DNA from 4 places in the Clostridium moutaii genome. Region 2 is predicted to be linked to each of the others. Evidence: riboswitches for the same ligand, from Rfam matches in the RefSeq annotation. Region 2 holds a riboswitch; each other region holds the start of a gene.
What was found. A riboswitch is a leader RNA that binds a small molecule or an ion and turns the genes downstream of it on or off. The one in region 2 is predicted to bind S-adenosylmethionine.
Positions count from the first base shown of each region.

Region 1: another riboswitch for S-adenosylmethionine. It lies ahead of AB8U03_RS12375 (methionine ABC transporter ATP-binding protein); the one in region 2 lies ahead of AB8U03_RS02735 (homocysteine S-methyltransferase family protein).
Region 3: another riboswitch for S-adenosylmethionine. It lies ahead of metK (methionine adenosyltransferase); the one in region 2 lies ahead of AB8U03_RS02735 (homocysteine S-methyltransferase family protein).
Region 4: another riboswitch for S-adenosylmethionine. It lies ahead of cysC (adenylyl-sulfate kinase); the one in region 2 lies ahead of AB8U03_RS02735 (homocysteine S-methyltransferase family protein).

Region 1 covers NZ_JBGEWD010000012.1:11,249-14,402, forward strand. Annotated here, with positions in the region: gene AB8U03_RS12365 (MetQ/NlpA family ABC transporter substrate-binding protein) at 1-218, opposite strand, end outside; gene AB8U03_RS12370 (methionine ABC transporter permease) at 243-911, opposite strand; gene AB8U03_RS12375 (methionine ABC transporter ATP-binding protein) at 908-1,687, opposite strand; SAM riboswitch class I at 1,898-2,001, opposite strand; gene AB8U03_RS12380 (DUF4317 domain-containing protein) at 2,085-3,154, opposite strand, start outside.
Region 2 covers NZ_JBGEWD010000001.1:538,531-541,684, forward strand. Annotated here, with positions in the region: gene AB8U03_RS02735 (homocysteine S-methyltransferase family protein) at 1-1,524, opposite strand, end outside; SAM riboswitch class I at 1,940-2,035, opposite strand; SAM riboswitch class I at 2,180-2,299, shown strand; gene AB8U03_RS02740 (O-acetylhomoserine aminocarboxypropyltransferase/cysteine synthase family protein) at 2,420-3,154, shown strand, end outside.
Region 3 covers NZ_JBGEWD010000002.1:183,805-186,958, reverse strand. Annotated here, with positions in the region: gene mreB (rod shape-determining protein) at 1-368, shown strand, start outside; gene yyaC (spore protease YyaC) at 406-945, opposite strand; tRNA gene AB8U03_RS03625 (tRNA-Thr) at 1,220-1,295, shown strand; tRNA gene AB8U03_RS03620 (tRNA-Tyr) at 1,301-1,385, shown strand; tRNA gene AB8U03_RS03615 (tRNA-Val) at 1,394-1,469, shown strand; tRNA gene AB8U03_RS03610 (tRNA-Thr) at 1,486-1,561, shown strand; tRNA gene AB8U03_RS03605 (tRNA-Tyr) at 1,567-1,651, shown strand; SAM riboswitch class I at 1,723-1,827, shown strand; gene metK (methionine adenosyltransferase) at 1,900-3,075, shown strand.
Region 4 covers NZ_JBGEWD010000001.1:403,315-406,468, forward strand. Annotated here, with positions in the region: gene AB8U03_RS02100 (adenylyl-sulfate reductase subunit alpha) at 1-724, opposite strand, end outside; gene cysC (adenylyl-sulfate kinase) at 729-1,328, opposite strand; SAM riboswitch class I at 1,639-1,749, opposite strand; gene AB8U03_RS02110 (hypothetical protein) at 1,951-2,307, shown strand; gene AB8U03_RS02115 (YeiH family protein) at 2,360-3,154, opposite strand, start outside.

The DNA of each region.
Region 1 (3,154 bases), on a different contig from region 2:
ACCACAACATCCAAATTGATTCCCTCTTTTGCCAGAGCAGGTTTTATGTGGTTTAATATTTCCGCATGGGGCACTGCTGCAGCTCCTATCTTCACTGTAACACTCTTGCTCTTATCGCTTGAACTGCTTGTACTCTTTGAATCACTGCTGTTTCCACAGCCTGAAAACAATCCTACAACCAACACCAGCATCAATGATATTACACTTTTCTTTTTCATATTAATTCATCTCCCTTAAAATAATCAATCAAATTTATATCTTTTTTTATTTACATATCTAGAAATATGGTCTCCTGAAAACTGTATGATCTGCACCAGGCAAATTAACAGCACAACAGTAGCTACCATAATATCTTCACGAAATCTCTCATATCCAAAACGTATTGCCAGGCTTCCCAATCCTCCTGCTCCTATAGCACCAGCTACAGCAGTAAATTCAATAATGGATATAATTGAAATTGTAATCCCTCTTATAAGTGAAGGCAGTGCTTCTGGTATTAAAACTTTTAATATAATTTGAAATGGTTTTGCTCCCACAGCCAAAGCTGCTTCAATTTTTCCCCATTCTACTTCTTCTATTGATGTTTCAATAATTCTAGCTAAAAAAGGTGCTATTCCTATGGATATGGGAACAATAGCTGCCTTCATACCCAATGTAGTTCCTACAATCAATCTGGCTAATGGCAGTAAAACCACAATTAATATTATAGAAGGAAGGGATCTTATTGCATTTACTATAGCAGCCAATACTTTATTTAATTTTTCATGCTCTAAAATATGTCCTTTTTTAGTAACAACCAAAATAATTCCAAGCGGCAGCCCGATGAGCAGTGCTATGCAGCCAGCTATAATTACCATTTCTATGGTTTCCGACAATCCTTTTAGAATCAACATTTTAAAATCATCAGTCATATTACCTCACCTCCAGGATAATCGGAATTCACACTGAGATTTCTCATTATTTTAACAAACTTTTTAGCAGTATCACTTTTAGGATTTAAAAATACTGAATTTGTGCTTCCTGTTTCCACAATCTTACCTTCTTCAATCACTGCCATATTATTGCAGATATATTTAATAACATCCAACTCATGGGTTATAAGCAGAATAGTTAAATTAAGTTTTTTATTTATATCCCTTAAAAGCTCCAATATGGAATAAGTGGTCTGTGGATCTAATGCGGAGGTAGCTTCATCACTTAATAACACATCTGGTTCATTGGCCAGTGCCCTGGCTATACCCACTCTCTGCTTCTGACCTCCGCTTAATTGGGCAGGATAAGAATCCACCTTGTCACTCAGCTCTACTAAATTCAATATTTCATGCACTCTATTCTTTATCTTTTGTTCAGGATAACCAGATATCTTTAGAGGAAAAGCTACGTTCTTATATACAGTCATTGAATCAAATAAATTAAAGTCTTGAAATATTATTCCAATTTTTTTTCTAGCTTCTCTAAGTTCGTTTTTATCCATAGCAGTAATATCTTTGTCTCCAATGAGTACAGTGCCTGAAGTAGGTTCTTCAAGCCTATTTAAGCAGCGTATCATTGTAGACTTTCCAGCTCCGCTAAAGCCTATTATTCCGAAAATATCTCCTTTCTCCACTTTAAGATTTATATCTTTTAGTACTTGAATTTTACCTTTAGGCGTACTAAAGGTTTTACTTAAATTTTGTACACTTATCATAATAATTTCCTTCCTCCTCCTTTCTTTTAATAATTGCCTATATACCATCTTTCTCTTTAATTAAAATAAATTGCGGCAAAACAAAAAAGAGACTAAATCTTATAAAAATCAAAATTTAGTCTCCAGTTTTTCTGGTCAACCTTTAAAATTTGTATTTAATTAAATTATAAAAAACTCAGAGGAAACCCCTGAGTTTATATTCTCATGATTACCTCATCTCTCAGCTATAGGCTGCAGGAATTAGCACCAATGCATTAATCAATACTGGTTGCTGGGTTTCATAGGGCCTTTCCCTCCACCTCTCTTAATAAGTTTATTCAATATTTAATATTATGACAATCAGTATATCAGCAATATTAAACATTGTCAATAAATTTTTTACTGGAAAATTAAAAATTTAAATATAATCCTCTATCTCCTCAGTCTCCAGGTTAAGTCCATTTACAACCATATCTTCTTTCAGCTCTATTAATAGACATTTCCTGCCTTTTTTATCCACTACCTGCCTTACACTGCTTAAATCCTGTGGTTTTATGGTTATGCTTGTATTTTCATTCTCAATCTTTATAGATTTACTTTTAAAATCAGGAACTACATTCCTGGCTTTAAACTCATAATCTTCCCCGCATACTTCCTGAAAGGCATTTTTAATAGATTGTACACTTTCTACACCACTTTCACCCAGTACCCTTGTAACTTCATTCATATCTAAGGTTGGTTCTTCTTCCCTGTCTTCTTCATCAAGCTTTTCATTTATCTTTTCATATATATCCTGCATAATATCCGGTTTTATTTTGCCTCCTACTGCAGTGCCCAATATGGCATTAAAATTTTCTTTTTCTTCTACTGCTGTAGGTTTTATTGTACAATCCAGTACCTTCTCTACAAAAGTACCATTAATTTGTTTGGCCTTTGAAGAGTAATATATTATCTTATTTACATCTACATACTGACATGTAAAACTTGGAAACATAAATCCATCTAGGGGAGAATTTAAATTTATAATCATGTCCAGTGCAGAATTTGGCTTGAATTTCATTTCAGTATAGTCAAATTTTAATACTTTCTTGGGAATTTCCACTTTATTTACACTACACAATAAAAATTCTACGGCCTGCACATAATCCTCTATGTCACTATCTCCTTCATCCTCATTTTTTTTATTGCTGCTGTAATACTCTGCTTTTATAAAATTTATCACTACATCTGTATCGTAAGTGTAATTTTTAGATATTTTATCCACTACTTTATCTCCGAATTCAGCTATGCTCTCCTTGGAATTTAAAGCATTATACAATATACGCTGAGTATTTTCACTATCATCTGGATTTTTTTCCTTTTCCATTTCTCTAAAATTCAATTCAAATATCTTGGAATCCAGGGAACCTGTGAGCACCTTCTTAAAATTATTTAAATAAAGTTCTCTTTTTTCTATTTCCATCATTTCAAAATGTTCCAATTCTCTGG
Region 2 (3,154 bases):
TCCCAAAATAGTTTTTACTCCAAATTTTTCTTTCACAAGTTTTACAGCTTTTATAGTCTCCATAACTTCCTTTTGTTGTGCCGATACAGTAAGTGTAAGACAGTCAACTATTATGTCTTTTTTACTGATTCCATAACAGGCCGCAGTTTTAATTATTTTTTCTGCAATTTTAACTCTACCTTCTGCACTATCCGGTATTCCTTCTTCATCTATAGTAAGTGCTACTACACATCCTCCATATTTTTTTACTATGGGAAATACCTCTTCCATTGACTTTTTTCTTCCATTAACCGAATTTATTATGGGTTTTCCATTATATATCCTGGCTCCGGCTTCTAAAACCTTTGAATTAGGACTATCTATATTAACCGGCAATTGTATCACCTGTTGTACTGCCTTTATTGCCTTTTCCATCATCTTAACTTCATCAATTTCAGGAAGTCCTACATTTAACCCCAATATATGAGCTCCTTCACTCTTTTGAGCCATGGCTTCTTTCTTTATATAATTGACCTTACCCTCTCTTAATTCTTTCTTATAGGTCTCCTGGCCTGTAGGGTTTATCCTCTCTCCAATAATTTTTATTTCATTTCCCAGAAAAACAGTATCAGTAGATGAACAAACTGCAGTATAATTTTTCTCTCTTACTTCCCTTGGAAGTACATCTTTCAGTTCACCTATAATTGTCTTTATAAATTCCGGATTTGTACCGCAACATCCTCCAAAAATCCTAACTCCTTTTTTAGCCATAAGCAATATGTTTTTTGAAAACTCTTCAGGGGTTATATCATAAATTGTATTTTTGCCGTCATATCTGGGCAAACCTGCATTAGGCTGTACCATAACAGGTATAGATGCATATTTTAATATTTCATCTACAATACCTTGAAGTTCTCCTGGACCTAGTGAGCAGTTCACTCCAAGAACATCCACTCCTAAAGCTTCAAGTGTAAACACCATGGTTTTAGGATCCGTTCCCATAAGTGTTCTACCATCCTGCTGAAAGGTCATTGTACAAAATATTGGCAGAGAGCTATTTTCTTTTGCTGCAAGAACAGCTGCTTTCGCCTCATATAAATCAGACATAGTTTCTATTAAAATTATATCCGCTCCAGCTTTTTCCCCTATAACGACTTGATTTTTAAACAATTTATATGCACTCTGAAAGCTCAAGCTTCCTGTAGGTTCCATAATTTGTCCGGTAGGCCCTATATCAAGAGCTACCAATTTATCTCCAGCCTCTTCCTTTGCAATTTTTACTCCAGCTGTAATAACATCTTTTATAGTATAACTGGAAAAATTGTATTTAAGTTCATTGGCTCCAAAAGTATTGGCTATTATAATATCCGATCCTGCTTGTAGATATTGTCTATGTATTTTTTTTATTGTTTCAGGATTTGTCACATTAAACACTTCTGGTAGCTGACCCACCTGAAGTCCATATTTTTGAAGCATTGTTCCCATAGCTCCATCAAAAAAAATAAATTTTTTATCAAACTTATTTAATAAACTTTTAAAACTCATTTATTTCACCCTTCCTCAAATACAATTCACATTATCACTATATTTCAACAACTGTTAAAATTGTATAAATATTAGCTAATTTAAGCTTTATATAATATATTTTTAGACTTGAGCCTAATTTATCTCTCTCTTTATATAATATATATAAATTAACATATACACAAATTTTTTTCAGTAAATTCTGACACTCCTTAATCAATTGCACTATTATAAAAATATATAAAAAAAATTGCCCCTCCATAAGAAAAGCAACTTTCAATTTCATAAAAAGTTAATCTTTTCTTATCTTTCAGAATTCACTCTACAACACATTTATTCCAATACTAAAATTTTTCAAAATAACAGTATAAAGAATCTATATTGTAGATAACAAGCTTTAATGTTCAGAAAAAATTTTTCGTATTCAAACATTAGAACCCCATTTATTTTATTCTGCAGGAATTGACACCGATACATAATTGCCGGTTGTCGGATTTCATAGGGCCTGTCCCTCCATCTCTCTTGATAAGAATATTCTAATATTAATACTTTAAATACAAATTGTCAATATTCCTTTGACCTTTATTTTTATTCTTAAAATTTAAAAATTTTTTTCATTTTTCTATTGACAAGTTACCTTGTTATCTGTTATCATTTTCTCAATCGAATACGGAACTTCTTATCCAGAGCGGCTGAGGGACTGGCCCTATGATGCCCGGCAACCTGAATGATCATTTTCATTCAACGGTGCTAATTCCAGCAGGTATATATGTATATATAACCTGAAAGATGAGGAGCATGAAGAAAAGTCTTCTTGTATCTCATCTGCAAGAAGACTTTTTATTTTGCCAAATTATATAGAAGTTTCGTCCAGAATATTTAATATATTAAAAGAAATATGAGGAGGAAGTAAAAAATGAGTGAAGAAAGAAAATTAAGTTTTGAAACATTACAGGTACATGCAGGTCAGGTACCAGATCCAACTACAGGAGCAAGGGCAGTGCCAATTTATCAGACAACATCCTTTGTTTTTAAAGATGCAGATGAAGCTGCTGACTTTTTCCAGCTTAAAAAGCCAGGAAATGTTTATGGCAGAATAATGAATCCTACAGAAGATGTATTTGAGCAGAGGGTGGCAGCTCTTGAAGGAGGCAGTGCAGGACTTGCTACTGCGTCAGGGCTTGCAGCAATATTATATTCTATATTAAACGTAGCAAATGCAGGAGATAATATAGTTTCCGCCAGCACACTTTATGGTGGCACATATGAATTATTTTCAGTAACTTTAAAGAAATTGGGAATTGATGTAACATTTGTGGATCCTGATGATCCTGAAAACATCAGAAAAGCAATTACAGATAAAACAAAAGCAGTTTATGCTGAGACCATAGGAAATCCAAGGATAAATGTTTTGGATATAGAAGCTGTGGCAAACATAGCTCATGAAAATAAAATACCTCTTATTATAGATAATACTTTTGGAACACCATACCTTGTAAGACCTATAGAATATGGAGCAGATGTAGTTGTCCATTCTGCAACTAAATTCATAGGTGGACATGGAACTACAATAGGCGGAATTATAGTAGACGGAGGAAAATTTGACTGGAGGGCGAGTGGTAAATTTCCTGATTTCACCACACCTGATGAG
Region 3 (3,154 bases), on a different contig from region 2:
AGATAAGTATGGAAATAAGGGGAAGAGATTTAATTACAGGGCTCCCCAAAAATATGGAAGTATCATCTAAAGAAATGAGAATAGCTTTGAAGGAAACTGTAAATTCTATAGCAGATACAGCTAGGGCGGTATTGGAAAAAACTCCTCCAGAGTTATCCGCTGATATAGCTGAGAAAGGTATTGTTATGACTGGAGGAGGAGCCTTGCTAAATGGATTAAGTGATTTAATACAGGAAGTAACTCATGTGCCTGTTTATGTAGCTGAAGATCCAATATCCTGTGTAGCTTTAGGCACAGGAAAGGTTCTTGAGTATTTGGACAAAATGGAAGTTATTTTTACCGGTGATGATATAACCTTAATAGATTGAGGATATTTTATTGGTGTTAAAAAATTTGTCTATATATTTACAATAAGATATTATTATAATAGAGATAATATGAATGAATTAATGAATAAAGTATTACTTCGGCCATATTTAAAATTAGATTCAAACGTATATTGCTGGTATTATTAAATATATCTTCATTGCCATTTGAATCAACTATGCCTATTATTGAGGAATCCCCTACATTGGGAAGGGATTTTCCTACTCCCTTGCCGGGATGAACGGGAAAGTCCCTTACCTGTATTTCTCCAATGGTTTTGGAATCTCCTAAACAGGCATCGATCCCTATAATGTTGTTATGAGGATGAAGTAACTTTATTTCATTTAGTCTACTCTCAATGTTCAAAGCATGTATGGGTTCTGAAATTGTGCCATAAACTGGCAGAGGAAAGTGCTTGCACTTTAGCAGAGTACCTACTAAGGGGCCAAGACAGTCCCCTATATATCTATCTGTACCGATACATACAATAATGGTATCCTTGTTGATGTGATCCTTTAAAAAATAGGCTAAATCGTAATATGCCAATGGATTTTTATAGTTAGATTTTACTTTATTCAATATATTCACCTTCTTTTATGTATGCAATACCTATCTATGGATAATATCCAAAGAGAATACTATATATAATTTATATGATGGAATTATGTAAAATATTATGTCTAAATCACAGGTATATGATTTCTAAAGGAATAATGAGATACATGAAGGAATAAACATTTAACATTAGATTTTAATGTAATATGAAATTTGAAAATAATTGCACAAAAATGTATACTAAACTACGTTAAACGCCTTTATGTTTTATGTGGGCGTAATTGTATGAAATAAATAGGCTGGCATAGCTCAGCAGGTAGAGCAACTGACTTGTAATCAGTAGGTCGTGGGTTCGAAGCCTACTGCCAGCACCAAATGTGGAGGAATTCCCGAGCGGCCAAAGGGGGCAGACTGTAAATCTGTTGTCAGTGACTTCGATGGTTCGAATCCATCTTCCTCCACCAAATATTATGGGCGCATAGCTCAGCTGGGAGAGCATCTGCCTTACAAGCAGAGGGTCACAGGTTCGAGCCCTGTTGTGCCCACCACATTATAACAAAATAAGCTGGCATAGCTCAGCAGGTAGAGCAACTGACTTGTAATCAGTAGGTCGTGGGTTCGAAGCCTACTGCCAGCACCAAATGCGGAGGAATTCCCGAGCGGCCAAAGGGGGCAGACTGTAAATCTGTTGTCAGTGACTTCGATGGTTCGAATCCATCTTCCTCCACCATAAAAAAGCACTGTTAGGGTGTTTTTTGTTTTATTAGAATCTTTATAATTATTGTAAATCTATAATATAAACTCTTATCCAGAGAGGCGGAGGGAAAAAGGCCCGATGAAACCCGGCAACCAGTAGAAATTTTGCCAAGGTGCCAATTCCTGCAAGTTAATTTTGCAAGATAAGAGAGCAGTTAATTATTTAACCTCTTCTTATTTGAAGAGGTTTTTATTTTTTTATACAGTATGGAGGTATTGAAAATGAGAAAATTATTTACGTCTGAGTCAGTTACAGAAGGTCATCCAGATAAAATGTGCGATCAAATTTCAGATGCAATTCTGGACGCTATATTAAAACAAGATCCTTACGGAAGAGTAGCATGTGAAACTGCTACTACTACAGGTATGATTTTGGTTATGGGAGAAATATCAACTAAATGTTATGTTGATATATCTAAAATAGTTAGAAAGACTGTAAGGGAAATAGGATATACCAGAGCTAAATATGGATTTGACTGTGATACCTGCTCAGTGATGAGCTCAATTGATGAACAATCATCAGATATAGCTATGGGGGTCAACCAGTCCCTGGAAGCTAAAAAAGGACAGATGGAGGGAACAGATGCCATAGGAGCAGGAGATCAAGGTATGATGTTTGGATTTGCCACTAATGAGACTCCAGAATATATGCCTATGCCTATAAGTCTGGCTCATAAGCTGGCAAAAAGATTGGCACAGGTTAGAAAGGATGGGACTTTAAGTTATTTGAGGCCAGATGGAAAAACCCAGGTGACTATAGAATATGATGACAATAAACCTATTAGAGTTGATACTATAGTGGTATCCGCCCAGCATGATGAACTGGTAACTAAAGAACAAATTGAAAGTGATATAATTGAACATGTTATAAAGCCTGTTGTGTCACCGGAATTTTTGGATAAAAATACTAAGTACTTCATAAATCCAACAGGAAGGTTTGTGGTTGGTGGACCTCAGGGAGACTCTGGTCTTACAGGAAGAAAAATAATAGTGGACACCTATGGTGGATATGGAAGACATGGTGGTGGAGCGTTTTCAGGAAAGGATCCAACCAAGGTGGATAGATCCGCTGCTTATGCTGCAAGATGGGTGGCAAAAAATTTGGTAGCTGCTGGTGTTGCCGATAAGCTGGAAATACAACTTGCATATGCTATAGGTGTAGCAAAACCTGTATCTATAACTGTTGATACTTTCAACACTGGGAAAATATCAGAAGAGGAAATAGTGGGCATAGTAGAGAAGGTATTTGATCTAAGGCCAGCTGTTATAATAAGGGATTTGGATTTGAGAAGACCTATATACAGACAGGTTGCAGCTTATGGGCATTTTGGAAGAACCGATATAGATTTACCTTGGGAAAAATTAAATAAAGTTGATGATATAAAAAAATATATCTAGAATTTTAAAAGCTCTGTATGCAAATTTACAGAGCTTTTTTAAAATTAAACTTATGTGTTATAATTATATTCAAAGATAT
Region 4 (3,154 bases), 140 kb from region 2:
TACATCTCAGAGCAATAAACCTCATTTCAAAAGTTGTCATTTCAGCTCCCGCCCTTATTCCCATTGCATATCCTGCTCCAGTGTTAAAAGGTGAATACCACATTTTATGTTTTGAAAAGTTAGGGTTATTGGGTTTATATATTCCTGATGTCCCTCCTGTGGCACATATGACAGCCTTTGCATAGATTACATAAAATCTTTTATCATGGACAGAAAACCCATAAGCGCCTATTATCCTTCTATCTTTCTGTATATAATCTATAATATTTATGCCATTTAGCACATTTATGTTATGTTGATTATTGACTTCTGCCGCAAGTATTGGCTTGATGTTTTCTCCATTTATCTTTATACTTCTTTTGCCTCTCTTTACATATCTTCCTCTTGAGTCTTTTAAAATTGGAAGTCCCATCTTCTCCATCTCATAAGTTACATTGTTGAGCCTTTTAGCTGTGGTATATACTAAATCTTCCCTTATGATTCCATTAAATTCTTTCTTTACATAGTCCACAAAGGATTCAGGAGTCTCACCTTCATTTATGTATGCATTTAAGGCATTTATCCCAGCTGCAAGACATCCACTCCTCTTTATATTTGCTTTTTCCGCAATTAAAACATCTATTTCTGGAGATGATTTAGCTGCTCTAAGTGCAGCAAAGCAACCTGCAGTGCCTCCCCCTATTATCAGAATATCAGCAGCTAGTTTTTGAATTATAAATTCCATTTAATCACTCCTGCCTTTTACAAGATAAAAAGTTCAATATTTTATTCACACATTGTTCAGTACTATTTGATTGAGTGTATATAACAATTTCAGGATTATCAGGTAACTCATAAGGAGAATCTATACCTGTAAAGTTCTTTATTTCACCCTTTCTGGCTTTTTTATAGATTCCCTTGGGATCTCTACTTTCACAAACTTCAAGAGGACAATCTACGTATACTTCTATAAAATCCTTACCCAGCAAATTTCTGATTTTATTTCTATCCGCCTTAAATGGTGATACAAAAGCTGCAATTGTAATAATCCCTGAATCCACAAACAATTTACATACTTCTGATATTCTTCTTATGTTTTCAACCCTATCCTCTTTGGTAAATCCAAGATTTGAATTTAAACCATACCTCACATTGTCGCCATCCAAAAGATAAGTAAGCCTGCCAATATCATGCAGCCTAGTTTCCAGTGCAGAAGCTATAGTGGATTTTCCTGAACCGGAAAGTCCTGTGAACCATATAAGCATTCCCTTTTGATGAAGCAATTTTTCCCTCATTTCTCTATTTACCAATGTTTTATGCCATTCTATATTGGTTGATTTTACATTCAATAAAAATTCCCCCTTATTATCCAGAACAAATAATTACAAGCATACATCTCTTAGTATTAATATTGTGCACTAAACTTTGTCATTCCTATACTTTTCACCATTTTAGTAAAAAGTGTGTTGAATATATCCCCCTTTTCAACTTTTATTTATTCTCTTAAATGCATAAATAAGAAAAAGCCAAGCATAGCCTATTAATAGAGATCATATATAATCTCATCTCTATACTAAGCTAGCTTGGCCTCTAGTTTTTCTAGTCAGTCAAACAAAAAACTTCCTATGGAGAAACCCATAGGAAGCTATATCCTCTCGTCTCTCATCTTTCAGATAAATTCACACCTGCTGGAATTGGCACCGTTAAATATACATATATTCAGGTTGCCGGGCATCATAAGGCCAGTCCCTCCGCCGCTCTTGATAAGAAGTTTCATATTTAATTTTGTATTGTAAAAAGTAAATTATATATAATATATAACCTTTTAAGTTTTTTGTCAATATAAAATTTAAAAACAATTAATAACTTTCTTTAAATATAAATTTGCTTATTATGAGAATTTAAAATAAAATATAAAATAATATATGCTACGTGGATATTGTGGATATTAATAAAAGGAAGTGCTTAATAATGGATAAAAATCAAATCACATGCATACAAAATGTTCGTTTTATTTTTAATTTTTTTGAGCTTTCTAAGGGAAAATCCATTTTAAAAAATATTGATGACAACACCAATATGACTGCTGAATCATTGAGAAATTTAGGACATTCACTGCAGCAGCGTTTTTCAAGGATTGCCTCCATGGTAGAAATTTTGCAATCTTCCCATGATAATTGGGAAATCGCCAGAAAAAAAGATAGGATCATCATGGAAACAGAATCTTTTGATTTTAACGATGCAATTAAAATATTATCGGCAAAAGGTTTCAAAGATGATGAATACATCTTGAAGGTGGAATATGAAAGAAAATGGGGAATGCTTTAAATTTTTCATTATAAGAAAAGAGACATCTTAAAAATTAAGATGTCCCCTTATTTTATAAACTAGACCAATAAGAACCTAAAATCAATATAGATACTATATATCCTAAAATAACATTGACAACTGCACCGGCAGAAAATGCAGCAAAGGGTTTCCAGCCAACAGCTGTTAATTGTTTAAACCGGGTAGTAAGTCCAATAGACAGGAAACAAAATGTAAATGCCCAGGTTCTGATTTCCTTAATTGGAGCAATTACATTGGAATTAATTGATGTGGCTGCAGCTGGTGAAACATTTGAAAGCAAAATAGTGAGAAATATTGAAGCTATAAAGAATCCAATGACAAATTTCGGAAACCTATGCCAGATATCAGAGGCATTGGCCTTTGTCCCACTTTCTTTATTCTCCCATTTCGTAATTGAGATTATAGCTAAAATAAAGCACCAGATTCCAATAAACATATCACGACCAACCACTTTCATGAGGGTGAATGTAGTAATAGCTTTATCGCCAAATGAACTGGCAGCCGTGACACCTGCAGCATCTGCAAATTCAGATGTGCCAATCCACGCACCTGCCGGCCCTGCTGGTATACCAGCCAGTTTTATAAACACTGACAGTGCGAAAATCATAACAACTGCCCAAGCTACCACAAGAGAAATAGCTACGGAAACTTCCTCCTTTTTTGTCTGTATAGCACTTCCTACAGCTATGGATGCTGAAACTCCGCAAATGGATCCGCCTGCTCCCAAAGTAGCAGCAAACCTTTTATCAAGTCCCAACCATTTTGTACCTACAAAATAAATTGTCAAAAATGTAGAAACAGCAATTACAGTTGCCTGTAAAAAAGC